DNA from 3 places in the Rhizobium sp. Pop5 genome. Region 1 is predicted to be linked to each of the others. Evidence: predicted binding sites of a transcription regulator. Region 1 holds the regulator's gene; each other region holds the start of a gene.
The links. Region 1 encodes LexA, which represses DNA repair genes until DNA is damaged. Its sites were predicted from a motif close to TGTTCNNNNTGTGTTCNG; they were not measured.

Region 1 (10,057 bases):
CCGGTGAAGAAGCGGCTCATCTGCTCGTGCACCATGGTGTGGTGCGTGACGCGGTAATCGAAATCCTTCTTCTGCGCGGCCGTCGGCAGTTCGCCGTAGAGAAGCAGGTAGCAGACCTCGAGGAAGTCGCCATGCTCGGCGAGCTGCTCGATCGGATAGCCGCGATGCAGCAGAACGCCTTCGTCGCCGTCGATGTAGGTGATTTTCGATTCACAGGATGCGGTCGAGGTGAAACCCGGATCGTACGTGAAGGAAGCGGTGTTCTTGTACAGGGCACCGATATCGATGACGCTTGGGCCGATCGTGCCGCTTTTGACGGCAAGGTCGACTGATTTGTCACCGATTTTTATTGTAGCGCTTTGATCCGTCATGCTGATCCTCCGAAATGTCGGTAGCGCCTTAAAAGCGCCATAGGGGTTAAGCGTCCTCACCGATAGCTATATGATCGCGAAGCTAATGCCAAGTTACTGTGACGGCATTTTGTGCATTGCGGCATCACCTTTTAGGCACTGCAGCGATGAGCCGCACGCATAGCGGAAGCCGATGATTCAACTGGATTTTTGGCGCTCCCGATTTTCCCTCATATTTCAATCGATTATTCTTGCCGGATTTGATTGGAGGTTGCATTCTGGCTACCTCCGCGGGAGATCTCGGGCGACACATGCAGGAATTGACAACAGTCGAAATAAGGCCGGAAACAGATGCCCGCGCTGCCGATTCCTTGGGCTTTTCTCCGCATGCCGTGCCGACGCAGCCGGCAAGAACGCAGTTGGCCACGCCCTTGCGCTACCGGCTGCCGGTCGAAGCTTCGCGATCGCTGCGTGCCGGCATTGGTATGCTGGGCGAGGAGGTGGATCATGGTCGCCTGCTGCTGTTCTCTCCGGTTTTCATCGGTGCAGGCGCAGCCTTCTGGTTTCTGGCGGCATCGGACATGCCGATGGTCGCCTCGCTCGTCTGCCTGCTGGTCCTGACGGTCATGGTCTTCGTCGTGGGCAGCAGCAGAGTTGCATTGCGGGCGACGCTGCTTGCGCTTGCGCTCGTGATTTGCGGCATGCTCTCGGCGCAGTTCGAGACATGGCGAGCCTCGACGGTAATCCTCGATTCATCTGTGACGACGACCGTGACCGGCCGCGTCGAGCGGCGCGAAGGCGATGGTCGCGGGCGATGGCGCTACATTCTTGCCGTCAGCGACACCGAGGCACCGGAGGTGAAGCGGCCGCCGGAGCGCATAACCGCGATCGTCCGCGGTGCGGATGTTCCCTTCGAGATCGGTGACATCATATCAGGCAGGGCTCGGCTGACACCGCCGGCAGGCCCGGCGCTTCCCGAGCTCAACGATTTCTCCTTCGGAGCCTACTTCGATGGCATCGGCGCGAATGGTTTCTTCTACGGCGCGCCGACGAAGGTCGATGCGCAAGCGGAGCCGGAAAGCGCCGGATCGATATCGGACGCTCTGCTCGAATGGCTATACCGGTTGCGCAGCGGCATCGGCGACCGCATACGGCTGGTCTTGCCCGGCGATACCGGCGCCTTTGCTGCCTCTCTTGTCACTGATGAGAGACGTGCGATCTCGGATGAGACGACGGAGGCGCTCCGGCAGTCCGGCCTTGCCCATATCGTTGCCATCTCTGGTCTCAACATGGCATTGTCGGCCGGCATCTTCTTTGTCGGACTGCGCGTCATCCTCAGCCTGCTTCCGAGCATTGCCCAGGCTTGGCCGACAAAGAAAATCGCCGCAGCCGGTGCGCTTGCCGCCGTAACAGCCTACTATTTGATCTCCGGCTTCGCGGTCTCTGCCGAACGCGCCTTCATCATGATGGCGATCATGCTGATTGCCGTATTCTTCGACCGGCCGTCGATCAGCCTGAGAAACGTGGCCCTATCAGCTCTCGTAATCCTGTCGATCTCGCCGTCGGAAGTGCTGGGACCGAGCTTCCAGATGTCCTTTGCGGCAACGCTTGCCCTGGTTGCCGGCTACGATCTCTGGAAAAGGCGATCGATGCGGGAGAATGCGTTTGCCAAGCTGCCGGTCATGAAGCCCGTCTTCGTGGTCGGAGGCTTCTTTGGCGGCATCTTCCTGACCTCGCTCATTGGCGGTCTATCGACCGCACTGTTTTCGATCGAGCATTTCCATCGGCTGACTGCCTATGGACTTCCGGCGAACCTTGCGGCCATGCCAGTCATCTCCTGCATTGTCATGCCATTCGGAATGATGGCGATGCTGCTGATGCCCTTTGGCCTCGACGGTCCGTTTTGGCAGGTCGCAGGCTTCGGCCTTGAGCTGGTGATGAAGATCGCCAAGACGGTATCGGGTTGGGGCGGTGATATCGGCGTCGGCCGCTTGCCCGGCTGGTATTTCGCCGTGGCGGTTGCGGGCTTCCTGCTCATGATGCTGCTGCGCACCCGGCTGCGCCATATCGGCACCGCCATTATCGCGGCTTCGACGCTGACCCTGATCGTCCTGCCGGTCCCCCGATCGCCTGATCTGGTGATTTCGGAAGATGGCGGACTTGTCGCGATCGCCGAGAGGGCGGCATTGGCCTCCAATCGTGAAAGGCCGCCGGATTTCATCTTCGACCAGTGGCAGAGAGCACTTGTCCTGCCGACCCACTATCCGCCGAAGATGCTGGACGGCCCCGCCATTCCCGAGGGAGACGGTCGTCGCGTCAGGCTTTCCGGCGATCAGCAGGACGAAGCGAGGGTCGCGATGCGGGCGGCGGCGACCGGTGGTGAAACAAACCGCTTTTCCTGCGTGAAGAAGGCCTGGTGCGTATCGCGACTTGGCAATGGAAAAGTCGTGACCGTCATCGACAATGCCGCCTATCTCGGCCCCGCCTGCGATGCCGCCGATATCATCGTGACTTCGGTACGGCTGCGTTTCGATCGCTGCCGCACAGGCGCATCACTCTTCACCGGTGAAACGCTGCGCAGGACTGGCTCCCTCGAGCTGCGCTTTACGGATGGCGGCCTTGAAGTCGCGACCGCATTCGACACCTTGTCGAGGCCATGGATGCGCCATCGCGCCTATGACTGGCGCAGCGACAGCTTTACCGATTCCGGCACAGCCGATGTCAATGATAGCGGCGGATAAGGCCGACGAGTTTGCCTTGAACCTTGACCCGATCCGGCCCGAAGATACGGGTCTCGTAAGCCGGGTTGGCCGCTTCCAGTGCGATCGAGGCGCCCTTGCGGCGGAAGCGCTTGAGCGTCGCTTCCTCGTCGTCGACGAGAGCGACGACGATGTCGCCGGGGCTGGCGGTGCTGCCGTTGCGGATGATCACGGTGTCGCCGTCGAAGATGCCGGCGTCGATCATCGAATCGCCCTTGACCTCCAGCGCATAATGTTCGCCAGAACCGAGCATGTCGGCCGGAACGACGATGTCATGCGTGTTGTTCTGGATAGCCGAAATCGGAACGCCGGCGGCGATTCGCCCCATGACGGGCACGGAGATCGAGTTACCATTGTCGGCGACGGGCTTTACCGAAGCAGGAGCGGCGACCGGCTGGGGCTTGCCGAGGCTGCCTTCGATGACGCTCGGCGAAAAGCCGCGCCGGGGCTGAATGCTGGGGCTGTAGGCTTCCGGAAGCTTGATGACCTCGAGAGCGCGAGCACGGTTCGGTAGGCGGCGAATGAAACCTCGCTCCTCGAGTGCGGTAATCAGGCGGTGGATGCCGGATTTGGAGGCCAGGTCCAGGGCATCCTTCATCTCGTCGAAAGACGGTGGAACGCCGGATTCCTTCATGCGCTCATGAATGAAAAGGAGAAGCTCCTGTTGTTTGCGCGTGAGCATCGACGTCAGACCCCGTGATTGAAACAAATCCAGAACGGACACTATATGTTCCATATGTGTTCCGCAAGTAGCTAAATTTCCGTAAAACTTCGCATCAACTCGTTGAGATTTTTATTTTCATAGCCCAATCGGCAGGCAATCTTGAATTCAGATGATCGCTGCTGCACATCTCTAGCCATTTCAGGGAGAGGGATATCATGAACGAGCGCTCCGCCACGCCGCACCCGCTGGACCATGTCGTGCTTCCCGTCGTCAATATCGACCTGGCGCGCGAGAGGCTCGGCAAGCTCGGCTTCACCGTCGCCGCCGATGCCCGTCATCCCTTCGGGACGGAAAACGCCTGCGTCTTCTTTGCCGACAAAACCTATCTGGAGCCGCTCGGCGTCGCGAGCGTCGAGGAGAGCGACGCATCAGCGCGAAAAGGCAATGTCTTCACCGCCCGCAACCAGGCCTTCCGCTTCCGCTGCGGAGACGAGGGGCTTTCGGCAATCGTCTTCGCCACGGAAGATTCTGCCCGCGACCATGAGAAGTTCGCCAGCACGGGATCGAGCGCCGGCGAGATGCTGGAGTTCAGCCGGCCGATGAAGATGCCGGATGGTTCCGAGAGCGTCGGCAGCTTCAAATTGGCCTTCGCGGGCGATCTGCGTGCGCCCGATCTCTTGCTCTTCACCTGTCAGCGCATCAACCCGCTTCCCGCCGATCGTGATGCGCTGGAGAAACATGCCAATGGCGTCACCGGCATTGCCGAGGTGGCGCTTTGTGCGCCGGAACCAGCCACGTTCGGCCCGTTCGTCAGCCTTGCCGCTGCGCAGTCGGCAATTGAGAAAACCGGTTTTGGCGTCAAGATCGCGGCGTCGAATGCGAGAATCAGCCTGATGACGCCGGAAGGGCTGGAAGCCTATTTCGAGATTGCCGTCTCGCCCGCCGAGCGGGGGCTGCGCGGCCGGGCGATCCTCTTCAATGTCGGCGATCTTGCCGTGACAGAAGCGCATTTGGCTGCTAACGGGGTGACCTACACACGCAAGAACAATCGCATTCTGGTGAAGCCCGCGCCCGGCCAGGGCACGCTCTTCGCCTTCGAGGAAAGATGATGAGCACCAATACGAATTCCGAAGTCAAGATCGGCCAAGGCGACGCTCAGGTCACCTTTTCCAATACCGGCCGCCTGTCGCTGATCGCCGGGCCCTGCCAGATGGAGAGCCGCGATCACGCCTTCATGGTGGCGGGCACGCTGAAGGAGCTTTGCGGAAAGCTCGGCATCGGCCTCGTCTACAAGAGCTCGTTCGACAAGGCGAACCGTACCTCGCTCTCGGCCGAACGCGGCATCGGGCTTGAAAAGGGCATGGAGATCTTTGCTGACCTGAAGAAGGAATTCGGCTTTCCCGTCCTGACCGACGTCCATACCGCCGAGCAATGCGCGGAGGTGGCAAAGACCGTCGACGTCCTTCAGATCCCGGCCTTCCTCTGCCGGCAGACCGACCTTCTCATTGCCGCCGCTAAAACCGGCCGCGTCGTCAACGTCAAGAAGGGCCAGTTCCTCGCGCCCTGGGATATGAAGAACGTCCTGAAGAAGCTGAACGCCAGCGGCAATCCGAACGTGCTTCTGTGTGAGCGCGGCGCTTCTTTCGGCTATAACACGCTGGTCTCCGACATGCGTTCGCTGCCGATCATGGCGGCGATGGGCGCGCCTGTGGTTTTCGATGCCACCCATTCCGTGGCGCAGCCGGGCGGGCAGGGCGATTCCTCCGGCGGTCAGCGGGAATTCGTCGAAACGCTGGCGCGTGCGGCGGTGGCTGCCGGCATCGCGGGCGTCTTCCTCGAAACTCATCAGGATCCGGACAATGCGCCTTCCGATGGCCCGAACATGGTCTATCTCAAGGATATGCCGCGACTCCTCGAAAAGCTGCTTGCCTTCGACGCCGTCGCCAAGAGCTGACAGTCAAAGGCCTGACATGATCGTGCTATAGCCACGATTGGATACGCAATCGAAGGTGCCGTCATGCAGCATTGTAATTTGCGCACCTTCGATTAAGACAGGTTTCGAACGATTTATCACCCACCCGAGCAGGAAGAACCCATGACTGCAATCACCGATATCATTGCCCGCGAGATTCTTGATAGCCGTGGCAACCCCACCGTCGAAGTCGATGTCTATCTCGAAGACGGCAGCATGGGCCGCGCGGCGGTTCCCTCGGGCGCTTCGACGGGCGCGCATGAGGCGGTCGAGCTGCGCGACGGCGGCAAGCGCTACCTCGGCAAGGGCGTCCAGAAGGCGGTCGATGCCGCCAACACCGAGATCTTCGACGCGATCGGCGGTATCGACGCCGAAAACCAGATCCAGATCGACAGCATCATGATCGAGCTTGACGGCACGCCGAACAAGTCGCGCCTCGGCGCCAACGCCATCCTCGGCGTCTCGCTCGCTGTCGCCAAGGCTGCCGCCCAGGCTTCCGGCCTGCCGCTCTATCGTTATGTCGGCGGCGCTTCCGCAAGCCTGCTGCCGGTGCCGATGATGAACATCATCAATGGCGGCGCTCATGCCGACAATCCGATCGACTTCCAGGAATTCATGATCCTGCCAGTCGGCGCCGATACGATCGCCGAAGCCGTGCGCATGGGTTCGGAAGTCTTCCACACGCTCCGCAAGGAACTTGCGTCACAGGGCCACAACACCAACGTCGGCGACGAAGGCGGTTTCGCACCAGGCCTGAAGAGCGCTTCGGAAGCCCTCGACTTCATCGTGAAGTCGGTCGAAAAAGCCGGCTACAAGCCGGGCGAGGACATCTACCTCGGCCTCGATTGCGCCTCGACAGAATTCTTCAAGGACGGCAAGTATGTTCTCGAAGGTGAAGGCCGCACGCTCGAGCCGGGCGCCATGGCCGAATATCTGGCCGAACTCGCCGCCAAGTACCCGATCATCTCGATCGAAGACGGCATGGCCGAAGACGACTGGGACGGCTGGAAGACGCTGACCGACCTCATCGGCAAGAAGACGCAGCTCGTCGGCGACGATCTCTTCGTCACCAACTCTGCCCGCCTTCGCGACGGCATCCGCATGGGCGTGGCCAACTCGATCCTCGTCAAGGTCAACCAGATCGGCTCGCTGACGGAAACGCTCGACGCGGTCAACACGGCGCACAAGGCTGCCTATACGGCCGTCATGTCTCACCGTTCCGGCGAAACGGAAGATTCGACCATTGCCGATCTCGCGGTTGCCACCAACTGCGGCCAGATCAAGACCGGCTCGCTGTCGCGTTCCGACCGTCTTGCCAAGTACAATCAGCTGATCCGTATCGAGGAAGGCCTCGGCCCTCAGGCCCAGTATGCCGGCCGTTCGATCATCCGCGGCTGATTGCATCTGATTTTCTGCGATTTGACCCGCGCCTTCCATCGGCGCGGGTTTTTTGTTGCTCTTTTTTAGAGTCAACGAACGGTTAATCTCTGCGCGGTAGATTGAACGAATTGGTAATGCGTTCAAGAGCATGCGTGTATGTGGACAAAGCATCATAAGAAGAGAAGAATCGGTCGCTTCGTCATTCCGGCCATGACGGTCGCCTTCCTCTCCTATTTCGGTTATCATTGCATCCATGGCGATTACGGCCTGCGCGCGACGGAGACGTTCGAGCGCCAGCGTATTGTGCGCGAAAAAGAGCTTGCAGTGTTGAAGGCGAAGCGCGAACATCTGGAAAGTCAGGTCGCGCTCTTGAGTGACGGCTCGCTCGACAAGGATATGCTGGACGAAAAGGCGCGTTACCAGCTTAATATGTCGCGCGCAGACGAGATCGTCATATTCAATCACTATTCGAATTAACTGAAATCAAGTTAATTCGAATTTTTGTATATTTTTCAGATATTTAACTCAGAATATGAGCCATGCAATTATGGCATTGCTGTGGTCATATTTCTTGCCTATGGTACGCGGCACCGAGAACCGACAAACCATAGGGAGGGTTGAATGGCGCCGCGAAAGACCGCGACGGTTTCCAGCCGCAAGACAGCAGCAAAACCCACAGCGAAAGCATCGAATGGCGGCCCGGTAGCCGACTTCGACCGCGATGAAGAGCTCAAGGCCTATCGCGAGATGCTGCTGATCCGCCGCTTCGAGGAGAAGGCCGGTCAGCTTTACGGCATGGGTTTCATCGGCGGCTTTTGTCATCTCTACATCGGTCAGGAAGCTGTCGTCGTCGGCATGCAGATGGCGCAGAAGGAAGGCGATCAGGTCATCACCGCCTATCGCGACCACGGCCATATGCTGGCGACCGGCATGGAAGCGCGCGGCGTCATGGCCGAGCTGACCGGCCGTCGCAGCGGCTATTCCCACGGGAAGGGCGGCTCGATGCATATGTTCTCCAAAGAGAAGCATTTCTACGGCGGCCACGGCATCGTCGGCGCCCAGGTTTCGCTTGGAACAGGCCTTGCCTTCGCAAACCACTATCGTGGCAACGGCAATGTCTCCATTGCCTATTTCGGTGACGGTGCCGCCAACCAGGGCCAGGTCTACGAAAGCTTTAACATGGCGGCTCTCTGGAAGCTACCGATCGTCTACATCGTCGAAAACAACCGTTACGCCATGGGCACTTCGACGGCGCGTGCCACCGCGCAATCGAACTACTCCCTGCGCGGGTCCGGCTTCGGCATCCCCGGCATTCAGGTCGACGGCATGGACGTTCGCGCCGTTAAGGCCGCGGCTGACGAGGCGCTCGAACACTGCCGTTCCGGCAAAGGCCCGATCATTCTCGAAATGCTGACCTATCGTTATCGCGGTCACTCCATGTCCGATCCGGCGAAGTATCGCTCCAAGGAAGAAGTTCAGAAGATGCGCTCCGAGCAGGACCCGATCGAGCAGGTGAAGGCACGCCTCATCGAAAAGGGCTGGGCTTCCGAAGACGATCTGAAGGCGATCGACAAGGATGTCCGCGACATCGTCGCCGACAGCGCCGACTTCGCCCAGGCCGACCCGGAGCCGGATGCATCCGAGCTCTACACCGACATTCTGCTCTAATCGGGGAGGGAACCCATGCCTATCGATATCCTCATGCCCGCCCTCTCTCCGACGATGGAAGAAGGCACGCTGTCCAAATGGCTCAAGCAGGAAGGTGACAAGGTCACCTCCGGCGACGTGATTGCCGAAATCGAAACCGACAAGGCGACGATGGAAGTCGAAGCCGTCGACGAAGGCATCATCGGCAAGCTGCTGGTCGATGCCGGCACCGAAGGCGTCAAGGTCAACACCAAGATCGCCGTGCTGCTGCAGGACGGCGAATCCGCCGCCGATCTTTCCGCTGCCAAGCCGGCCGCTGCCGCAGCCCCCGTGGTCGCTCAGGAAGCGAAATCGACGAATAGCGGCTCCGCCGCCGCACCGCTTCCGGCCGAGCCGAAGGCCGTCGTTCCGAACGATCCCGAAATCCCGGCCGGCACCGAAATGGTGTCGATGACCGTCCGCGAAGCGCTGCGCGACGCCATGGCCGAGGAAATGCGCGCCAGTGACGATGTTTTCGTCATGGGTGAGGAGGTCGCCGAATATCAGGGCGCCTACAAGGTCACGCAGGGACTGCTGCAGGAATTCGGTCCACGCCGCGTCATCGATACGCCGATCACCGAGCACGGCTTTGCCGGCGTCGGCGTCGGCGCCGCCATGGCCGGCCTTCGCCCGATCGTCGAGTTCATGACCTTCAACTTCGCCATGCAGGCGATCGACCACATCATCAACTCGGCTGCCAAGACGCTCTATATGTCGGGCGGCCAGATGGGCGCTCCGATCGTCTTCCGCGGTCCGAACGGTGCTGCGGCCCGCGTCGGCGCCCAGCACAGCCAGGACTATGCCGCCTGGTATAGCGCAATACCCGGCCTCAAGGTCGTCATGCCATACACGGCATCTGACGCGAAGGGTCTTCTGAAGGCTGCGATCCGCGATCCGAACCCGGTCATCTTCCTCGAAAACGAAATCCTTTACGGTCAGCACTTCGACGTGCCGAAGCTCGACAATTTCGTGCTCCCGATCGGCAAGGCGCGCATCCATCGCCCGGGCAAGGATGTCACGGTCGTCTCCTTCGGCATCGGCATGACCTATGCGACGAAGGCCGCTGCCGAACTCGAAAAGATCGGCATCGACGTCGAACTGATCGACCTTCGCACCATCCGCCCGATGGATCTGCCGACTGTTATCAAATCGGTGAAGAAGACCGGCCGCCTCGTCACTGTTGAAGAAGGTTATCCGCAATCGTCGGTCGGCACCGAAATCGCCACCCGCGTGATGCAGCAGGCCT
Region 2 (10,057 bases), 2.0 Mb from region 1:
TCCATGCCAGCCTCAAGGCCAATGAGCGCATCTCGCTTCCGGCGATCACCTCGATCGCGACGTCGCTCGGCGCACGGCGGGTGGCGCAGCATGTCTTTGACCTGCCGAAACAGCATCCGATCGAAAGCGTTGTCGTCAGCGACGCCGATGCCGTCGCCGCCTGCCTGAAATTTGCCGATGCCCATCGCATTCTGGTCGAGCCGGCCTGCGGCGCGGCTCTTGCCGTTGCCGATGTACATGCCGGGCTTCTTCAGCGCTTCGACAATCCGCTGATCGAAGTCTGCGGCGGCATCGGCGTGTCGCTCGAAAAGCTGAGGCTTTGGAAAGAGAAATTTCTCTGACCAGAAACGGCCTTTAAAGAAAAAGCCGGGCGAAGCCCGGCTTGGTCGATAATCCGTTGGATGGGCTCAGGCAGCCCAGGGGTGCGAAGCGGCGTTCTTCTTTTCGAACTCGTCGATCGCTTTGCCCTTTTCCATCGTCAGGCCGATATCGTCGAGGCCGTTCAGCAGGCAGTGGCGCTTGAACTCGTCGAGGTCGAACTTGATCGAGCCGCCATCGGGACCAGTGATCTCAAGGCTCTCAAGATCGACGGTCAGGATGGCGTTGGAGCCACGCTCAGCGTCGTCCATCAGCTTGTCGAGATCTTCCTGGCTGACCTTGATCGGCAGGATGCCGTTCTTGAAGCAGTTGTTGTAGAAAATGTCGGCGAAGCTGGTGGAAATCACGCAGCGGATGCCGAAATCGAGCAGTGCCCACGGAGCATGCTCGCGCGAGGAGCCGCAGCCGAAATTGTCGCCGGCGACCAGGATCTTGGCATCGCGATAGGCCGGCTTGTTCAGCACGAAATCGGGGTTTTCGGAGCCGTCTTCGTTGTAGCGGGCTTCGGCGAAAAGACCCTTGCCGAGACCGGTGCGCTTGATGGTCTTCAGATAGTCCTTCGGAATGATCATGTCGGTGTCGATATTGACGACCGGCAAGGGCGCTGCAACGCCCGTGAGCTTCACGAATTTATCCATGACCCATGCTCCATTTCAGCAAACGTACTTTCTGGAATTTGCATCTAGTCCAGTTTTTCGTCGAAATGAAGGAGAATCTTTCTAAAATAGTGGCCACGCGACGTTTCGCGCGGCCTGCCGTTGTACACGCCCGTTACTTGGTCGGTGCGTTGAGACCCCAAAGGACGCCGAAGGGATCGCGAAGCTGGCCATAGCGGTCGCCCCAGAACATCAGTTCGACCGGCATGACGACTTCGGCACCGGCAGCGACCGCCCGGTCCCACCAGAAATCGATGTCGTCGATAACAAGCTGGATGGCGAAGCCTTCATGGCCTTTGAAGGGATGGCCGTATTCGGGATAGGCATCCGACAGCATGAGGGAGCTGCCGTTGATATAGAGATGCACATGCATCGTCCGGCCGCTCTCGTCGACCGGCACCCTGTAGGCTTCTTCGGCGCCGAAAGCCTTCTGGTAGAATTCCGCGGCCTTCACCGCGCCGCCGACCGTCAGATAAGGCAGCAGGCCATTCTTGACCGGCGGCATTTTGACCGGATTGTTTTCCGTCGTCGTATCCATGCTCGTCCTCCATCGTTTTTGAGCGCCGGCTGAATGCCTGGCTGCTTCAAAGGACGTATCATGGAAGCATGATCCGACAGTGTCAGTTCATTTTTTGGGCGTAAGCTGCTTAGAGGTCGATGATCGTGCCGCGGCCGTCGTTCCAGATGCGCATCTCGCGTTGGCCGTTATTTGCCTTGGCACGCACCGGAGCGGGCTTCATCTTCATCGAAAGTGCACGGCCGACCATCAGTACGGTCAGAATGCCGCCGACGGCGAGCGTCACCGAGAAGGTGAGAAGCAGCATGGCCACGAAAAAGGTGGCGCCGGCAAGCATGATGAAGATGGAGCGAATGTTCTGCATTGGTTTGAGACCTTTCTTCAGAAAGGAATGTGGTCCTTCTTTTTCCTCTCTGCAAGGTAAGCATGGCTTTTTGGTGTCTTGCCGGGCTTTGCGAAGCTTGGCACTAATGGTTCATGAACCGAACCAGATCTCTCCGTTCTCTGCGCCTGCGCCGCTCGGTGCTGAGCGTACCCGCCATTAATGCGCGGGCGCTCGAAAAGAGCCATTCCCTTGATTGCGATGCCGTTATTTTCGATCTGGAGGATTCGGTAGCGCCGGTGAAGAAGGGAGAAGCGCGGGAAAATCTGAGACGTTTTTTTGCCGGGCCGGCGCTCGAGGGCAAGGAAAGGATCATTCGTATCAATTCTTTGTCATCCGAGTTCGGGCCGGCGGATCTCGATCTGGTCAAGGACGTTTTGCCCGATGCCGTTCTGTTGCCGAAGGTGGACGAACCTCAGAATGTCACCGACATCAGCGACCTGCTGGCGGAAGCGGATGCGCCGGAAGAACTGCGCATCTGGGCGATGATCGAGACGCCGCGCGGCGTGCTGAATGTCGGCGCAATCGCCGAAGCCGGCCGCACGCCGGGATCGCGGCTCGATTGCCTCGTCGTCGGCCTCAACGACCTGCGCAAGGAAACGGGCGTCTTGCCGCAGCCGGGACGGACCTACCTAGTGCCATGGCTGATGCAGGTGATCCTGGCGGTCAAGGCCTACGGGCTCGATGCGCTCGACAGTGTCTTCAACGATTTCCAGGATGGCGAAGGCTTCGATGCCGAATGCGGACAGGGCCGCGCCATGGGTTTTGCCGGCAAGATGCTGATCCACCCCTTGCAGATTGCAGCCGCCAACCGGCATTTCGGGCCGAGCACGCAGGAGATAACGGAAGCCGAGGCGATCATTGCTGCCTTTGCCGATCCGGCTGCCGAGGGCCGCAACGTCATCACTGCGGACGGGCGGATGATCGAGCGGCTGCATCTTGTCCAGGCCGAAGCTCTGGTTCATAAAGCTCGCCTGATTTCTGCAAGAAAGCCAGCCTGATGAAACTCTACCGCTTCCTGACCGGTCCCGACGACGCCTCCTTCTGCCACAAGGTCACCGCCGCCCTCAACAAGGGCTGGTCGCTGGAGGGCTCGCCGACCTATGCCTTCAATGCCGCGACCGGCGCGATGCAATGCGGTCAGGCCGTCGTCAAGGAGGTCGAAGGCAAGGATTACGATCCCGAGATGAAGCTCTCCGAGCAGTAGCGCGTTCTGCCGAACGCGCGGCTTGTTTTATGCATGTCGTTGTCCCGGAACCGCTGCACACTTCCGGGCGACATGCATTAGCGCTCGGCGGCTTCCTCGGCACTTGCCTCGATCCGCTCCATGTCGTCGTCGCTCAGGCCGAAATGGTGGCCGATCTCGTGGATCAGGACGTGGGTGATGATATCGCCGAGCGTCTCGTCGTTTTCGGCCCAGTAATCGAGGATGGGACGCCGGTAGAGGCGGATGCGGTTCGGCATCTCGCCGGTTTCTACCGTGAAGCGTTCGGAAATGCCCCTTCCCTCGAAAAGGCCGAGCAGATCGAAGGGGGTTTCCAGCGCCATGTCCTCGAAAACGTCGTCATCGGGGAAATCCTCGATCTCGATCGTGAGGTTGGTCGTCAGCTGGCGGAATTCATCCGGCAGATGGCTGTAGGCCTCCATGGCCAGCGACTCGAAAGTGCTGATCGTCGGCGCATGGCGGTCCCGCCAATCATCGCTCTGGTCTATGCGGGCCATGAATATTCCTTCCTTTGCGGGCCCATATAGAACCTTTATCGCCGATTTTCGAGTGCGGAATCAAAGGCAGGAATAAATTCATAGAAAATGGTTGTTGACTCTTCTTCGGCTCTCTGGAATCCATAAGAACATAACAGGAACAAGACGAACGGAGTGAACGCCATGGCGCAGACCGCCCTGGCGCGCGAGCGGCTTTTTGCGCTCCGCGAAACCATCGCCAAGCTAGAAGGAAAGTCCGCGCCGGCGCTTGCGGCAGCGGAGCGGGAAGCCCTGGCGTCGGGAAAGGTCGGGCGACAGGCTGTCGAACGGAACGGCTGCGGGCTTCGTCTGCCGTTCGGCGTCGCACCGCTCGACGAGGCGATGGAAGGTGGCCTGCCGCTCGATGCGATCATCGAATTCCGCGCGTCTCTGTCACGCGATGCAGGTCCGGCAAGCGGGCTGGCGATGGCCGTTGCCGCGCGGCTTCAGAAACGGGAGGCGGATGCCGGCAGGCTTCTGCCGCTGCTCTGGATCGGCGATGCCATCGGCACGCTGGAGGCCGGCCGCCCCTATGCTCCAGGGCTTCTGGATTTCGGGCTGAACCCGGAACGATTTCTTCATGCGGCGCCGCGCAAGCTGGGCGAAGCCCTCTGGCTTGCCGAGACCGCGGTGGAAAGCGCTGCCTTCTCGGCCGTCGTCTTCGAAGTGCGGGGCAATCCTGCGCATTTCGGTTTGACGGAAAGCCGCAGGCTCAATCTCAGGACGCGGGCTGCCCGCCGTCCGCTCTTTCTTGTCCGGCAGGCCGGCGAGGAAGAGGCGAGCAGTGCGGCCTTTCGTCTGCATGTCGAATCCGCGCCATCAGGTCTGCGGCCGCTGCCGGACAGATCGAAGCTTTCCGGCAGCATCGGCAATCCGATTTTCCGTCTCACGCTGGAGAAGAGCCGCAATCCGGCCCCGCTCTCCTTTCTTCTGGAGTGGAATCCCCATGAACGCGAATTTCTCCCTGTTGCCGAACCAGGCTTCGCTCGTCCTCCAGGCGAACAGTCAGCGCATTCTGGCGCTCAGCTTTCCGCATCTGCCAACAGATCGCATCGCTCGCAGGCGATGGGGGCTCTCCTGGCGTTCGAGAGGGCGTCCTGAGGAGCCGCCGATCGTCTGTTCCGGCAAGCTCAACAATGCCATGCGGCTGACGGCACTGGACGAGTTGGCCGAGAGGCTGGGGCTGAAGAAGGAGCAGGGCGTTGCCGAAGCACACGCCATGTATCCGGCGCTCGATGTCGTGGAAGAAGATCCTGCGGCCGACCGTCGGTTGCTGGAGGCAATTGCCGATTGGTGCGACCGTTATACGCCGCTGGTGGCGTTCGACGGCAAGGATGGCCTGTTTCTCGACATTACCGGTTGCGCCCATCTTTTCGGTGGTGAAAAGGCGCTTCTCAAGGATGTGCTGGCGCGCCTCTTTCACATGGGGTTCGATGCACGGGGAGCGATCTCATCGTCTCCGGGCCTTTCCTGGGCAATGTCCCGCTTCGGGCAAGGCGGTGTGATTGGGGATGAGGAAACCGATACTGTGCTGGCGCCTCTGCCGGTCGCTGCCTTGCGGCTGGAAGGGCAAACCGTCGATGCCCTGAAGAAGCTCGGTCTCAAATATGTCGGTGACGTCATCAATGCGCCGCGAGCGCCGCTGACCCGCCGATTCGGCCCGGAGCTGCTCCTGCGTCTCGACCAGGCGCTGGGACGCGAAGAGGAGCCGGTGTCGCCCCGGCGTCCCGTCGCCAGCCTCTCGGCCGAAAGCCGGCTGATCGAGCCCATCGGCACGGAAGAGCAGATCCTCTCCGTCACCAGACAGGTCGCCGTGTCGCTGCAGCCGTCGCTGGAGGCGCGGGGAGCCGGCGGGCGTGTGTTCGAACTGGTCCTGTTCCGCGTCGACGGCAGGGTTTTTCGCATTTCCGTCGGCGCTTCGCAGCCGCTTCGCGAACCGAAATTCATCGCCGGGCTTTTTTCCGAGCGATTGCAGGCGGTCTATGACGATATCGATGCTGGCTATGGTTTCGAGATCCTCCGGCTGAATGTGTTGCGGCATGAGCCGTTCAACGAGGCGCAAGGTGATTTCGAAGGCGACCGCCAGGGGGAAATCTCGCTTTCTGTTTTCGTCGATCGGGTTTCGGCCCGGCTTGGTGCGGATTGCTTGCAAAGCTTTCAGCTCCGCGAGAGCCACGTGCCGGAACGTGCCGTCATCACGGTTCCGGCGATGGACAATCTTTCGAGACGGCGGAAGGCGGAGCGGGACAGTCCTCTTCCCTTCCGTGAAGAGCGGCCGTTGCGGCTTTTTGCAACGCCGGAGCCTGTCGAGACTGTGCTCGCCGAAGTGCCCGATGGTCCCCCGCAAGTTTTTCGTTGGCGGCGCATGCAGCATCAGGTGGCAAAAAGCGAAGGTCCGGAGCGGATTGCCATGGAGTGGTGGATCGACGGAAGCGACGCCGAGGCACGTGATTATTTCCGTATTGAGGATGAGGCCGGGCATCGCTTTTGGATCTATCGCCGCGGTTTTTATGGTGAGGAACTCGATCCCCGCTGGTTCATGCACGGAGTTTTTGCATGAAACCCGTACGCGCATTCTTCGAGATCGGTACACGAACGAATTTTTCGTTCCTCGAAGGCGCCTCCAGCCCTGAGGAGATGGTCGTGCAGGCCGCTTATCTGAAGCTTGGAGGGCTCGGCATTGCGGACCGGAATTCGGTTGCCGGTGTGGTGCGGGCGCATGCACAGGCAGAACAGCTTCAGGAGAAATACAGGAACAGAGAAGAGATTCTGGCCCAGGCTAAGAAGGAAGGAAAAAAGGAGGTAATCCTCGATCCTATCCGGGTTCAGCCGGGCGCCCGTCTCGTCTTTTGCGATGGAACGCCTGATATCCTCGCCTATCCGTGCAACCGGCGGGGCTGGGCAAACATCTGTCGCCTTCTCAGTGCGGGTAATCTGAAGGAGGAGGCGGTCAAGGGAAGCTGCATCCTGACGGAAGCCGAGCTTATGGAATGGGGCGACGAGATGATGCTTGCCCTCGTTCCCGATCGTATTCTTGTCGATAGCCAGGCTGGCCAGTCGGGGTTGGAAGATTACTTGAAACGCTTTCGCAAACGGTTCGGCAAAGCATTCCATGTGGCGCTGGCCCCCGCCTATGACGGTCGCGACAGACAGGTTTTTGCGGTATTTGCCATGCTTGCCGCCCGAAACCGCGTGCCGCTAATTGCGACCAACCAGCCGCTCTACCACCATCCCGAACGCCGGCCGCTTTCGGATGTCGTGATCGCGATCCGGGAGCATGTGCAGATATCGCAAGCCGGATTCCTGCTGGCGCCGAATGCCGAACGCTATCTCAAGGATTCACGTGAAATGCTCCGGATCTTCCGGGATTATCCTGATGCGGTCGAGAATACGCAGGCCTTCTTCGCCAAATTGACCTTTTCGTTGAAGGAACTGGAGCACAATTACCCGCCGGAAAACGATCCCGGTGAAACGCCGCAGGAGACCTTGGAAAGGCTGACGAGAGCGGGAGCGGCGAAACGCTATCCTGAGGGCATTCCGGCCAAGGTGGCGCCGCAGATCGAATATGAACTCGATCTCATTCGCCAGAAGAAATACGCCTCCTATTTCCTGACGGTTTACAAGATCATCCAACACGCCCGCTATGAACTCAAGGTCTTGTGCCAGGGGCGCGGGTCGGCGGCGAATTCGGTCATCTGCTATTGCCTCGAGATAACGGAAGTCGATCCTCGAAAGAGCACATTGCTTTTCGACCGCTTCATTTCGATGGACCGGGACGAACCGCCTGACATCGACGTCGATTTCGAGCATGACCGGCGCGAAGAGGTCATCCAGTTCATTTATAAAAATTACAAGAGAGAGCATGCGGGGCTGACGGCGGGGGTGACTACCTACCGCACCCGTTCGGCCGGCCGCGAGGTCGCCAAGGCCTTTGGGCTCTCGGAGGATGTCCAGTCGGCGATCAGCAGCCTCGTCTGGGGCTGGTCGGAGGATAATCTTTCGGAGCGGGATGCAAGGGCGGCCGGCCTCGACATCAAGGATCCGGTAACACGGAACGTGCTGAAATATGCCTCCGAGCTTCTCGGTTTTCCCAGACACCTCACCCAGCATGTCGGCGGCTTCGTCATCACCCGGGACAGGCTCGACGAGGTGGTGCCGATCATGAAGACGGCGATGCCGGATCGCTACATGATCGAATGGGACAAGGACGATCTCGACAACGTCAAAATCCTCAAGGTGGATGTGCTGGCGCTCGGCATGCTGACCTGCCTCAGGAAAGCCTTTTCGTTGCTCGAACTGCATTACGAGGTGAAGAAGACGCTTGCCGACCTCGGCAACAGGGAGCACGGAGAGGAGGGTGAACCGGTTTACGACATGATGGGCCGGGCCGATACACTCGGCGTTTTCCAGATCGAAAGCCGGGCGCAAATGAGCATGCTGCCTCGCCTGAAACCCAGAGTTTTTTACGATCTCGTCATCGAGGTGGCGATCGTTAGGCCGGGGCCGATCCAAGGCGATATGGTTCATCCCTATTTGAAGCGCCGGGAGCAGAAGGCCAAGAACATTCCGGTGGAATATCCGAGCAAGGAACTCGAAGCGGTGCTCGAAAGAACGCTCGGCGTGCCGCTGTTTCAGGAGCAGGCGATGCAGATCGCGATCACCGCTGCAGGCTTCAAGCCGGCGGAGGCCGACAAGCTTCGCAGAGCGATGGCCACATTCAAGCGAACCGGCACGATCGGCGATTTCGAGAAGCGCTTCATCGAGGGGATGGTCTCAAAGGACTACGATCCAGAATTTGCAAAGCAATGCTTCAATCAGATCAAAGGTTTCGGTGAATATGGTTTTCCGGAAAGCCATGCCGCTTCCTTCGCACTGCTTGTTTATGCCTCTTCATGGCTGAAGGCCTATTATCCCGATGTCTTCTGCGCGGCGATGTTGAATTCCCAGCCGATGGGGTTTTACGCGCCGGCCCAACTGGTGCGGGACGCGCGCGAGCATGGCGTAAAGATCCTGCCGGTCGATATCAATGAATCGGACTGGGATTGTACCCTGGAAGAGGCTACCTTCGATCGGCAGGCCGTCGATTTCCGGCATGGCGAGATGCGCGAGATCATCAAGACCCGGCACGCTGTGCGGCTCGGTTTTCGGCAGATCAAGGGTCTCTCATCAACCGATATGGAACGGCTCATCGGCAATCGAGGCAAAGGCTACGGTTCGGTGCGTGATCTCTGGCTGCGCTCCGGCCTGCAGAAATCCGTCATCGAGCGGCTGGCGGACGCGGATGCGTTCCGCTCCATCCATCTGTCACGGCGCGAAGCGCTCTGGGCGGTGCGGGCACTGGATGTGAAGAGTGCCGCCGAAGAGCTGCCGCTTTTCGAACCGGTCCGTCATATCGACCTCCAGGCCGAGCCTGTGACGAAGTTGCCGGATATGCAGCCGGGCGAGCAGGTGATCGAGGATTATCGTTATCTCTCCCTGTCGCTGAAAGCGCATCCAGTCTCCTTCCTGAGAGAGGAATTCCAGAAGATGGGCATCACGCGCAATGTCGATCTTCTCAGAGTGCCGAACGGAAAGAGGGTGACGATTTCTGGTCTGGTGCTGGTGCGCCAGCGGCCGGGTTCGGCCAAGGGCGTAATTTTCATGACGCTGGAGGACGAGACCGGGGTCGCCAATGCGATCGTCTGGAACAAGGTTTTCGACAAGTACCGCGCGGTCGTCATGGGCGCCCGTCTCGTGAAAATCCGCGGCAGGCTGCAAAGCCATAGCGGCGTGATCCATACCGTCGTCGAGCATATCGAGGACATGACGCCTGCCCTTGGCCTCCTGCAACGCGAGGCCCGCCGTTTCGGCGCTTGCGAACGGGCCGACGAAGTGCTGAGGCCGGGAGGCGACCAGCGGAAGATTGCGGATGCTCGGAGAGGGGCGGGGTTGGAAAAAACTGTGATTTCTACAGGCCGCCATGCAGGCGTGGCGGAGACCGCCGGTGTCATGCCCCGCGGGCGGAATTTTCATTGAAGCGCGTTTTGCCGATCGGATCATGCCGGCGCGCTTTCATAGATATCCATGCCCGTTTGATGTCGCCGCCTCAACCGCCGTCGAATTTCGGACAAACTGCAACAGGGTTTGCCCACCGTCGCCGCTCGATGGCGAGGGACTCGAATTTTTCTTGACAACCACCATCTTCTTTAGCAGAAAAACACGATAGTCAGTGTCATGTTTGGAACGAAGACGTGCTCGTCTGCAGCTGCAATTACATAACCGACAAGGAAATCCGGCAGGTCATCGTCGACCTTCTCGATCAAGACTGTTGGCAGCTTATCGTGCCTGCGAAGGTTTATCACGCCATGGAAAAGCGCGGTCGCTGCTGCGGCTGTTTCCCTAACG
Region 3 (10,057 bases), 320 kb from region 1:
ACGATGCGTTCGGCAGTCAGGTTATTCGACATCTCCTGTTCCAGCACGCGCTGGAAGTCACGTCGGATCGCTGCCGATTGCGCCGCCGCATCGTCCACGACCTCGGTCGTGCGCGCGGCTGCCGGCATGTCCTGGGAAGGCGGGGCGGAAACCTCAGGCTCGATGCGCTGCTGCGGCAGCACGCGCTGGCGGGCGGCATCGAGGATTTCGGCCGCACTGGCGGCATCCCGGAACGACGCGGGCTGCGGTGCTGGAGGAGCGGCGGGACGCTCCGGCAGACGCGGCTGCGGCGGGGCAGCACGCAGCGGAATGTCACGTTCGATGGAAGGAGAAGTCGCCACAGGGGGAATCACGGGTTCTGCAGGAAGCGGGCTCGTGGCGACGGGCGGTGCGGCGATCGGCTGGACCGGCGGTTCGGGCCGCGGGCGCGGTTCCGGCGAGACCGGCGTAGAGAAGGCAGGTTCTGCGGCCGGCTCGACGCGGGCTACTACCGGCGGACGGGGCGAAGCAAGGGGCAGCGTATCCGGTCGTGCGGCTGTTATCGCCCGCTGCTCTACCGGTTGCTGGCTAAAGACGCTTTCCGGCTGTTGCGCCGCCTCGGGCAGGATGCGGCTTTCAATGACGATGTCTGTGGGGCCACCGATCATGATCAGGTGCTCGACGTCATCGCGGCGCACCAGCACCAGCCGGCGGCGGGTATCGACGGCGGCGGCGTCCAGCACCTGCAGGCGGGGCTGGCGGTTGCGGCCGCCGCGCACGAAGGGCGAGGGCGCGCGGTTGCGGATCACCCAGAGAACGAGGATGAGCAGGAGAAGCGCCAGGCCGACGCCACCGGCCGCAAGCAGGAAACGACCGCCATAAGCTCCGACAACATCCTCGAACATAGTCACTCACTCCATTTCACATTTGGCACATATTGACGACTTTTCCGTTCCTTAGGCAAGGGCCGCCGGTTTTGTCCAGTCACGTGCAAACGCGATTTCGTGTTGTGCCGGGTCGCGCCTGCCGGCCTTATGCCTTTACCGGCAATGGTGGCGGACTCCGGGGCCAGATGGCGCTCTTGCCTGTGAATTCAAGCAGTCTTGCCTGCTACCGCTGTTTTTGCCGGCGTGGCAAATTGCTAAGAAGGAAAGAGTGCCTGATTCCTGCTTCGTCCTCGTGCTAGGACCAAGACGGAAGGGTTTATGTGAGGAATACATGACGAAACCGCGTCAGGCCGACGACTATAACGCACCGCTTGTGGATCGTGGGGGGCGTTCAGGCACGGTTTTGCGCATTCTTCTTCTGGCGCTCGTGCTGATTGCCGCCGCCGGCGGCTTTGTCGTCTTCAAGCGGTCGCTGGACAACGAGGTCGTGCTCGGCGGCCTCGGCGTGCTCGCCATGGTCGGCATCTTCTTCCTGGTATCCTCGGTCATCGGCTTCATCGAGGTGATGCCGCAGCGCCAGTCCGACAGCCTGGCGCGCTCCTTCCTCAACAGCCACCCCGACGGCACGCTGATCACCGACGATAAGGGCCGGATCATCTACGCCAACGCCGCTTATGGCGCGCTGACCGGTGCGCGCAAGGCGACCGAGGTCCAGACGCTGGAAACGCTGCTGTCTCGCCACCGCGAATCCAACGAGGCGCTTTACAGGCTGGTCAACGGCCTGCGGGAGGGCAAGGAGGGCAGCGAGGAATTCCGTCTGCTGCGCGCCGTCGGGCCGGGCAGCAACAATTCCGGCGCGCACTGGTACCGGCTGAAGGCGCGACTGCTGCAGCAGGAAGACAATGGCGGCAAGCCGCTGCAGATCTGGCAGATTACCGACATCACCGCCGAGCGCGACGACCAGGAACGCTTCTTCAAGGAGCTGCAGAACGCGATCGACTATCTCGACCATGCCCCTGCCGGCTTCTTCTCCGCCGGCAGGAAGGGCGAGATCTTCTATCTGAATGCGACGCTTGCCGAGTGGCTGGGTCTCGACCTGACTAAATTCGTCCCCGGCTCGATGACGATCGGCGACGTCGTGGCGGGCGAGGGGCTGGCGCTGATCCAGTCGGTGCAGGCCGAACCAGGCCTGAAGAAGACCGTCACGCTCGATCTCGACTTGCGCAAGACCAACGGCCAGAGCCTGCCGGTGCAGATCATCCACAGCGTCACCTCGATGCGCGACGGTGCGCCCGGCGAAAGCCGGACGATCGTGCTGGCGCGCGAAAAGAGCGACGAAAACGGCCGCTCCGCGTCAGCCGCCGCCATGCGCTTCACCCGCTTCTTCAACAACACGCCGATGGCGATCGCCTCGGTCGATGGCGACGGACGCATCCTGCGCACCAATGCGCCGTTCCTGAAGCTGTTTTCGAGTGTCGTCTCGCGGGACGATCTCGAAAAGCGGCCCCATCTTGAAACCATCGTCCAGGAAAGCGACCGGCCGCAGCTCACCGAAGCGTTGGCGGCGGCGAAAGACCGGCAGGGCGACATCGCGCCGCTCGACACCCGCACGCCGACCGACGAGGCACGTTATTTCCGCTTCTACGTCAATGCGGTCATCGACCAAAGCGATGAGGCACCGGAGGAAGCGGCGATCGTTTATGCCGTCGAGGTGACCGAGCAGAAAGCGCTGGAAGCGCAGATGGCGCAGACGCAGAAGATGAATGCCGTGGGAACGCTCGCCGGCGGCATCGCCCACGACTTCAACAACGTGCTGACGGCGATCCTGCTTTCTTCCGACCATCTGCTGCTGCAAGCGCGTCCCTCCGATGCAAGCTTCGCCGACCTGATGGAGATCAAGCGCAACGCCAACCGCGCCGCGGTGCTGGTGCGCCAGCTGCTCGCCTTCTCGCGCAAGCAGACGATGCGGCCTTCGGTGCTGAACCTGACCGATGTCGTCGGCGACCTGCGCATGCTGGTCGACCGGCTGCTCTCCGGCACGAATGTCAAGCTCGACGTGCAATATGGTCGCGACCTCTGGCCTGTGAAAACGGACCTTTCGCAATTCGAGCAGGTGCTGATCAATCTCTGTGTCAATGCGCGCGACGCCATGCCGGACGGCGGCACGCTGACGCTGCGCACCCGCAATCTCACTGCTGCCGACGTCGCCGCCTTCAACTATTCCTACATGCCGGCCGAAGACATGGTGCTGGTCGAGGTCGCCGATAACGGCACGGGTATCGCGCCCGAGATCATGGACAAGATCTTCGAGCCCTTCTTCACCACCAAGGACGTCGGCAAGGGCACGGGCCTCGGCCTCGCCATGGTCTACGGCATCGTCAAGCAGTCGGGCGGCTACATCCAGCCGGAGTCCGAAGTCGGAAAAGGCACGACCTTCCGCGTCTTCCTGCCGCGCCATATTCCGGAGCCGGCGGTTGCCGCCGAGGCGGGAGCGATTGATAGCGCCATCGCCGAGGTCGGCATGCAGCCCGAGGCGCCGGCAGCGCAGCAGCCGGAGGACCTGACGGGATCGGCCGTCATCCTTCTCGTCGAGGACGAGGAGGCCGTGCGGCGCGGCGGCAAGCGTATGCTGGAAACGCGCGGCTATACCGTGCACGAGGCGGGCTCGGGCGTCGAGGCGCTCAGCATCATGGAAGAGCTTGAAGGCAAGGTCGACATCGTCGTTTCCGACGTCGTCATGCCCGAAATGGATGGCCCGACGCTGTTGGGTGAGCTGCGCAAGACCTATCCCGACCTGAAATTCATCTTCGTGTCGGGCTACGCCGAAGACGCCTTTGCCCGCAATTTGCCGCCGGATTCTGAAGTTCGGATTTTTGCCGAAGCCGTTTTCGCTGAAGCAGCTGGCGGTGGTGGTGAAGGAGACGCTGGACGGGTGAGGGAAGTGGCTGTCGGAGGGCACGCTGTGCCGTGCAGCACCCCCCTCTGCCCTGCCGGGCATCTCCCCCACAAGGAGGGAGATCGGCTGGGCGCAGCGGCTTTCCCCAACGATCAGCATTGCAATTCAGCGAAACAGGAGAGATGTGGAGGAGCACGCCTCTTGTCGATCTCCCCACCTGTGGGGGAGATGCCCGGCAGGGCAGAGGGGGGTGACCCCACTGCAATCCGGTAAAGACAGGGCGGAACTAGCCCGCCCTCAAAAATTACTCACCCAACGCAACCGCAATCTCCGCCGCAAGCCGCGCATTATTCTCCACCAGCGCAATGTTCGTCTTCAGGCTCTGGCCGTCCGTCAGGTCGAAGATGGTCGAGAGCAGATAGGGCGTCACAGCCTTGCCGGTGATTTCATCGCGTTCGGCGCTGTCAAGCGCCCGTTCGATATAGATCTCCATCTCTTCGCGGGCGATCTCGTCGGCCTCGGGCACCGGGTTGGCGACGAGCATGCCGCCGTCGATGCCGAGCTGTTCGCGCACCGTCTGGAAATTGGCGATTGCCGCCGGGCTATTCAGCGACAGCGGGCTTGGTATGCCGGAGGAGCGCGACCAGAAGGCCGGGAATTCCTCGCTCTCATAGGTGACGACAGGCACGCCGCGGGTTTCCAGCACTTCGAGCGTCTTCGGAATGTCGAGGATCGCCTTGGCGCCGGCGCAGACGACGATGACGCCGGTGCGCGCCAGTTCCTCCAGATCGGCTGATATATCGAAGCTCTCCTCGGCACCGCGATGCACGCCGCCGATGCCGCCTGTGGCAAAGACGCGGATACCGGCGCGGGCCGCCGCAATCATCGTTGCCGCGACCGTGGTGGCGCCGGTGCGGCGCTCGGCGATCGCGAATGCGAGATCGGCGCGCGACACTTTCATCACCTCGGTTGCCTTGGCAAGCTGCTCCAGTTCGGCGGATTCAAGGCCGACATGCAGCGTGCCGTGGATGACGGCGATCGTTGCCGGCACCGCACCCTGTTCGCGGATGATCGCCTCGACGCTGCGGGCCATCTCGATATTGCCGGGATAGGGCATGCCGTGGGTGATGATGGTCGATTCGAGCGCCACGATCGGGGCGCCGCGCTGCTTGGCGGCGGCCACTTCCTTCGAGTAGGAAATGGGCAGCAGGGGCGAGAGGGGTTTGGTCATGATCCGTATCCGTTTATCGATGTTGCCGCTTCATTGCAGAATTCTTGCCGCCGGGACAAGCGAAAGCATGTCGCGGAGCAATTCGGGCGAAAGATTTTCGTTCACGGCATGCCGTGACTGGACGGTGAGGGCCGCTGCGGCTGCGCCATGGCGGACGGCCTCCTCGAGCGGGTGGCCAAGCATGAGGGCCGAGAGCGTACCCGATGCCATAGCGTCTCCCGCCCCAGTGACATCGGCGACGGTGTCTGCGATCGGCGGCTGCAGGACAAACGCGCGCCCGTCCTTGAAGGCGACGAGTTCGCGCTGGCCGCGGGTGACAACCGCGCCGCCGATACCGATGTCACCGAGCAGGGACGGCCAGGCCGCGGCCTCCTCCGGCCGGTGGCCGGTCAAAGCTGCCGCCTCGGCTTCGTTGAGAAATAAATAGTCAATGCCATCGAGGCAGGGCAGGAGGCGCACCACCTTGGCCGGCGAAATGGCGATTGCCGCGACCGGCTTGCGGAGCGCCTTTGCCCTTGCGACGATCGCGGCTGCCGTTTCCTCCGGCAGGTTGGCATCGAAGAGAATGAAATCGGTGGCAGCGAAGGCATCGCGCACCCAGCGGATCGACAGCCGCCGCGGCACGAAGAAGCGGTAGAGCTCCATGTCGGCCAGCGCGATGACGAGATTGCCATCCTTCTCGATGATCGCGGTATAGCTCGGCGTCTTGCGGTCGAGGAAGACGAAAGGCCGGTCGTCAATGCCGGCAAAATCGGCGGCTTCGCCGACCATCTCACCGATGGGATCACCGCCGCGCGGCGAAATCATCGTCACCTCGAAGCCGAGCCGTGCAAGATTGCGCGCCGCGTTGAAACCGCCGCCGCCCGGTTCCTCGAACCATGTGCCTGGGTTGCTGGCGCCTGGTGCCGTCTCGCCGGCAATGCGGCCCCGACGATCGATATGGGCGCCGCCGAGAACAAGAATCTTGCCGCTCATTTCTGCACTCCCAGAGCGAATCGAACGGAGCCCAAAGCGGTCGCATTCACTGCGCGAAGCACACTAAGCCGTTGCTTTGCATCGATAAAACAAAAATAGAACACAGGCCGTTTTACCTTATTCTTTCAATTATTTGCAACCCCATTGCGAAACTAGAACAAATAGGGTACAAACTTCGCATCAGCGGCGACATTGCTTGAGCAGCGTCAATAACCTAAAGGTGGATCGAATGTCTCAGAATTCATTGCGGCTCGTAGAGGACAAATCGGTGGACAAAAGCAAGGCGCTCGAAGCGGCACTCTCACAGATCGAGCGGTCGTTCGGCAAGGGCTCGATCATGAAACTCGGCTCGAACGAGAATGTTATCGAGATCGAGACGGTTTCCACAGGTTCGCTCAGTCTCGATATCGCGCTCGGCATCGGTGGCCTGCCGAAGGGCCGCATCATCGAGATCTATGGGCCGGAAAGCTCCGGCAAGACGACGCTTGCCTTGCAGACGATCGCGGAAGCGCAGAAGAAGGGCGGCATCTGCGCCTTCGTCGACGCCGAACACGCTCTTGATCCGGTCTATGCCCGCAAGCTTGGCGTCGATCTTCAGAACCTTCTGATCTCGCAGCCGGATACCGGCGAACAGGCGCTCGAAATCACCGATACGCTGGTGCGTTCCGGCGCTGTCGACGTTCTGGTCGTCGACTCGGTCGCAGCACTTACGCCGCGCGCTGAAATCGAAGGCGAGATGGGCGACAGCCTTCCCGGCCTGCAGGCGCGCCTGATGAGCCAGGCGCTGCGCAAGCTCACCGCTTCGATCTCGAAGTCGAACACCATGGTGATCTTCATCAACCAGATCCGCATGAAAATCGGCGTCATGTTCGGTTCGCCGGAAACGACGACCGGCGGCAATGCGCTGAAATTCTATGCTTCCGTGCGCCTCGACATCCGTCGTATTGGTTCGGTCAAGGAGCGCGAAGAGGTGATCGGCAACCAGACGCGCGTCAAAGTCGTCAAGAACAAGATGGCGCCTCCCTTCAAGCAGGTCGAATTCGACATCATGTATGGCGAGGGCGTATCGAAGACCGGCGAGCTCGTCGATCTTGGCGTTAAGGCCGGCATCGTCGAAAAGTCGGGCGCCTGGTTCTCCTATAATAGCCAGCGTCTCGGCCAGGGCCGCGAAAACGCCAAGACCTTCCTGCGTGACAATCCGGATCTCGCCCGCGAAATCGAGCTGTCGCTGCGCCAGAATGCCGGCCTCATCGCCGACCGTTTCCTGCAGAACGGCGGACCGGATGCCAATGACGGCGACGACGCGGCGGAAATGTAGTTTTCGCGCGCAGTTCGTCTGCCAGTCTATGTGATAGTCAAAGCCGGCCGCATTCTCAGATCAGAATGTGGCCGGTTTTGTTTGTCGGCTGGACAGTGGCTGAGGTGAACGTTAAAAGCCGATGGATTTAGATTTACCTGCCTAGGGCAGCATTGAAGGGCATAGAATGAGCGGCGTGAACGATATCCGGTCGACCTTCCTCGACTATTTCAAGAAGAACGGCCACGAGATCGTTTCCTCGAGCCCGCTCGTGCCGCGTAACGACCCGACGCTGATGTTCACCAATGCCGGCATGGTGCAGTTCAAGAACGTCTTCACCGGCCTGGAAAAGCGTCCTTATTCCACGGCAACGACCTCGCAGAAATGCGTACGCGCCGGTGGCAAACATAACGACCTCGACAATGTCGGCTATACCGCGCGTCACCTGACCTTCTTCGAGATGCTCGGCAACTTCTCCTTTGGCGACTATTTCAAGGAGAATGCGATCGAGCTTGCCTGGAAGCTTGTGACGGAAGGTTTCGATCTGCCGAAACATCGCCTGTTGGTGACCGTCTATTCCGAGGACGAGGAAGCGGCGGCCCTGTGGAAGAAGATCGCCGGCTTCTCCGATGACAAGATCATCCGCATTCCGACCTCCGACAATTTCTGGCAGATGGGCGATACCGGCCCCTGCGGCCCATGCTCCGAAATCTTCATCGACCAGGGCGAGAACGTCTGGGGTGGCCCTCCCGGCTCTCCGGAAGAGGACGGCGACCGGTTCCTGGAGTTCTGGAACCTCGTTTTCATGCAGTTCGAACAGATCGAGCCGGGCGTCCGCAACCCGCTGCCGCGTCCGTCGATCGATACCGGCATGGGCCTGGAGCGCATTTCCTGCATTCTGCAGGGCGTCCAGAGCGTGTTCGACACTGACCTGTTCCGCACGCTGACCGGCACGATCGAAGATGCCGTCGGCGTTAAGGCCGAAGGTAGTGCCAGCCACCGCGTCATCGCCGACCATCTGCGTTCTTCCGCGTTCCTGATCGCCGACGGCGTCCTGCCGTCGAATGAAGGCCGCGGCTATGTGCTGCGCCGCATCATGCGCCGCGCCATGCGCCACGCCCAGCTTCTCGGCGCCAAGGAGCCGCTGATGTACAAGCTGCTGCCGACGCTGGTGCAGGAGATGGGCCGTGCCTATCCGGAGCTGACGCGCGCCGAAGCGCTGATCTCCGAAACGCTGAAGCTCGAAGAAAACCGCTTTCGCAAGACGCTGGAACGCGGTCTGTCGCTTCTGTCCGACGCAACTGCCGACCTTTCCAAGGGCGACATGCTGGATGGCGAGACCGCCTTCAAGCTCTACGACACCTACGGCTTCCCGCTCGACCTGACGCAGGACGCATTGCGCGCCCGCGAAATCGGCGTCGATATCTCCGGCTTCACCGATGCAATGGAGCGCCAGAAGGCCGAGGCCCGTTCGCACTGGGCCGGCTCAGGCGAGAAGGCAACTGAAACCATCTGGTTCGAGCTCAAGGAGAAGCACGGCGCGACCGAATTCCTGGGCTACGACACGGAGACCGCCGAAGGCGTCGTCCAGGCGATCGTTAGGGATGGTGCGGTTGCGGCTGAGGGCAAGGCCGGCGACAAGGTGCAGATCGTCGTCAACCAGACGCCGTTCTATGGCGAGTCCGGCGGCCAGATGGGCGATACCGGCGTGATCTCCTCCGATCACGGCAAGATCGAGATAACGGACACGCAGAAGAAGGGCGAAGGCCTCTTCGTACATTCCGGAACTGTGGTCGAAGGCGTGATCAAGGCTGGTGACGCCGTCGCGCTGACGGTCGATCATGCCCGCCGTTCGCGGCTGCGCGCCAACCATTCTGCAACCCATCTGCTGCACGAGGCGATGCGCGAGGTGCTCGGCACCCATGTTGCCCAGAAGGGTTCGCTGGTCGCGCCCGAGCGCCTGCGCTTCGACGTGTCGCATCCGAAGCCGATGTCGGCCGAAGAACTTAAGGTCGTCGAAGAGATGGCCAACGAGATCGTGCTGCAGAACGCGCCTGTCACGACCCGCCTAATGAGCGTCGACGACGCCATCGCCGAAGGCGCCATGGCGCTGTTCGGCGAGAAGTACGGCGATGAAGTGCGTGTCGTGTCGATGGGCACAGGCCTTCATGGCGCAAAGAGCAACAAGCCTTACTCGGTCGAGCTTTGCGGTGGCACGCATGTGTCGGCCACCGGTCAGATCGGCCTCGTGCGCATCCTCGGCGAAAGCGCCGTCGGCGCCGGCGTCCGCCGTATCGAAGCGGTGACCGGTGAATCGGCGCGTGAATATCTCGCCGAGCAGGATGATCGCGTGAAGACGCTTGCCGCTTCGCTGAAAGTTCAGCCTTCGGAAGTTCTGTCGCGCGTCGAAGCGCTGATGGACGAGCGCCGCAAGCTCGAAAAGGAACTGGCCGACGCCAAGCGCAAGCTCGCCATGGGCGGCGGGCAGGGCGGTTCTGCCGATGCCGTGCGCGAGGTCGCAGGCGTCAAGTTCCTCGGCAAATCGATATCAGGTGTCGATCCCAAGGATCTGAAGGGGCTTGCCGATGACGGCAAGACCAGCATCGGTTCCGGCGTCGTGACGCTGATCGGCGTTTCCGATGATGGCAAGGCCAGTGCCGTCGTCGCCGTGACGCCCGATCTCGTCGATCGTTTCAGCGCCGTCGATCTGGTGCGCGTGGCTTCCGCCGCGCTTGGCGGCAAGGGCGGCGGCGGCCGTCCCGACATGGCGCAGGCCGGCGGCCCGGATGGCG

Region 2: the regulator LexA is predicted to act here: its motif matches at 3,780-3,797, upstream of NE852_RS21560 (ImuA family protein).
Region 3: the regulator LexA is predicted to act here: its motif matches at 6,054-6,071, upstream of recA (recombinase RecA).

What each region holds. Positions count from the first base shown of each region.
Region 1 is NZ_CP099399.1:1,534,450-1,544,506, forward strand. Features, by position in the region: gene gltA (citrate synthase) at 1-371, opposite strand, end outside; gene NE852_RS09800 (ComEC/Rec2 family competence protein) at 662-3,091, shown strand; gene lexA (transcriptional repressor LexA) at 3,072-3,791, opposite strand; gene NE852_RS09810 (VOC family protein) at 3,989-4,882, shown strand; gene kdsA (3-deoxy-8-phosphooctulonate synthase) at 4,882-5,727, shown strand; gene eno (phosphopyruvate hydratase) at 5,869-7,143, shown strand; gene NE852_RS09825 (septum formation initiator family protein) at 7,282-7,602, shown strand; gene pdhA (pyruvate dehydrogenase (acetyl-transferring) E1 component subunit alpha) at 7,747-8,793, shown strand; gene NE852_RS09835 (pyruvate dehydrogenase complex E1 component subunit beta) at 8,809-10,057, shown strand, end outside.
Region 2 is NZ_CP099399.1:3,948,523-3,958,579, reverse strand. Features, by position in the region: gene NE852_RS21595 (pyridoxal-phosphate dependent enzyme) at 1-341, shown strand, start outside; gene leuD (3-isopropylmalate dehydratase small subunit) at 408-1,016, opposite strand; gene NE852_RS21585 (glyoxalase/bleomycin resistance/extradiol dioxygenase family protein) at 1,150-1,572, opposite strand; gene NE852_RS21580 (hypothetical protein) at 1,682-1,915, opposite strand; gene NE852_RS21575 (CoA ester lyase) at 2,029-2,934, shown strand; gene NE852_RS21570 (DUF1737 domain-containing protein) at 2,934-3,140, shown strand; gene NE852_RS21565 (metallopeptidase family protein) at 3,218-3,655, opposite strand; gene NE852_RS21560 (ImuA family protein) at 3,818-4,774, shown strand; gene NE852_RS21555 (DNA polymerase Y family protein) at 4,815-6,233, shown strand; gene NE852_RS21550 (error-prone DNA polymerase) at 6,230-9,688, shown strand; partial or broken gene NE852_RS21545 ((2Fe-2S)-binding protein) at 9,840-10,057, shown strand, end outside.
Region 3 is NZ_CP099399.1:1,854,998-1,865,054, reverse strand. Features, by position in the region: gene NE852_RS11415 (flagellar biosynthetic protein FliO) at 1-890, opposite strand, end outside; partial or broken gene cckA (cell cycle histidine kinase CckA) at 1,198-3,802, shown strand; gene NE852_RS11405 (pseudouridine-5'-phosphate glycosidase) at 4,067-4,993, opposite strand; gene NE852_RS11400 (carbohydrate kinase family protein) at 5,024-5,968, opposite strand; gene recA (recombinase RecA) at 6,198-7,286, shown strand; gene alaS (alanine--tRNA ligase) at 7,453-10,057, shown strand, end outside.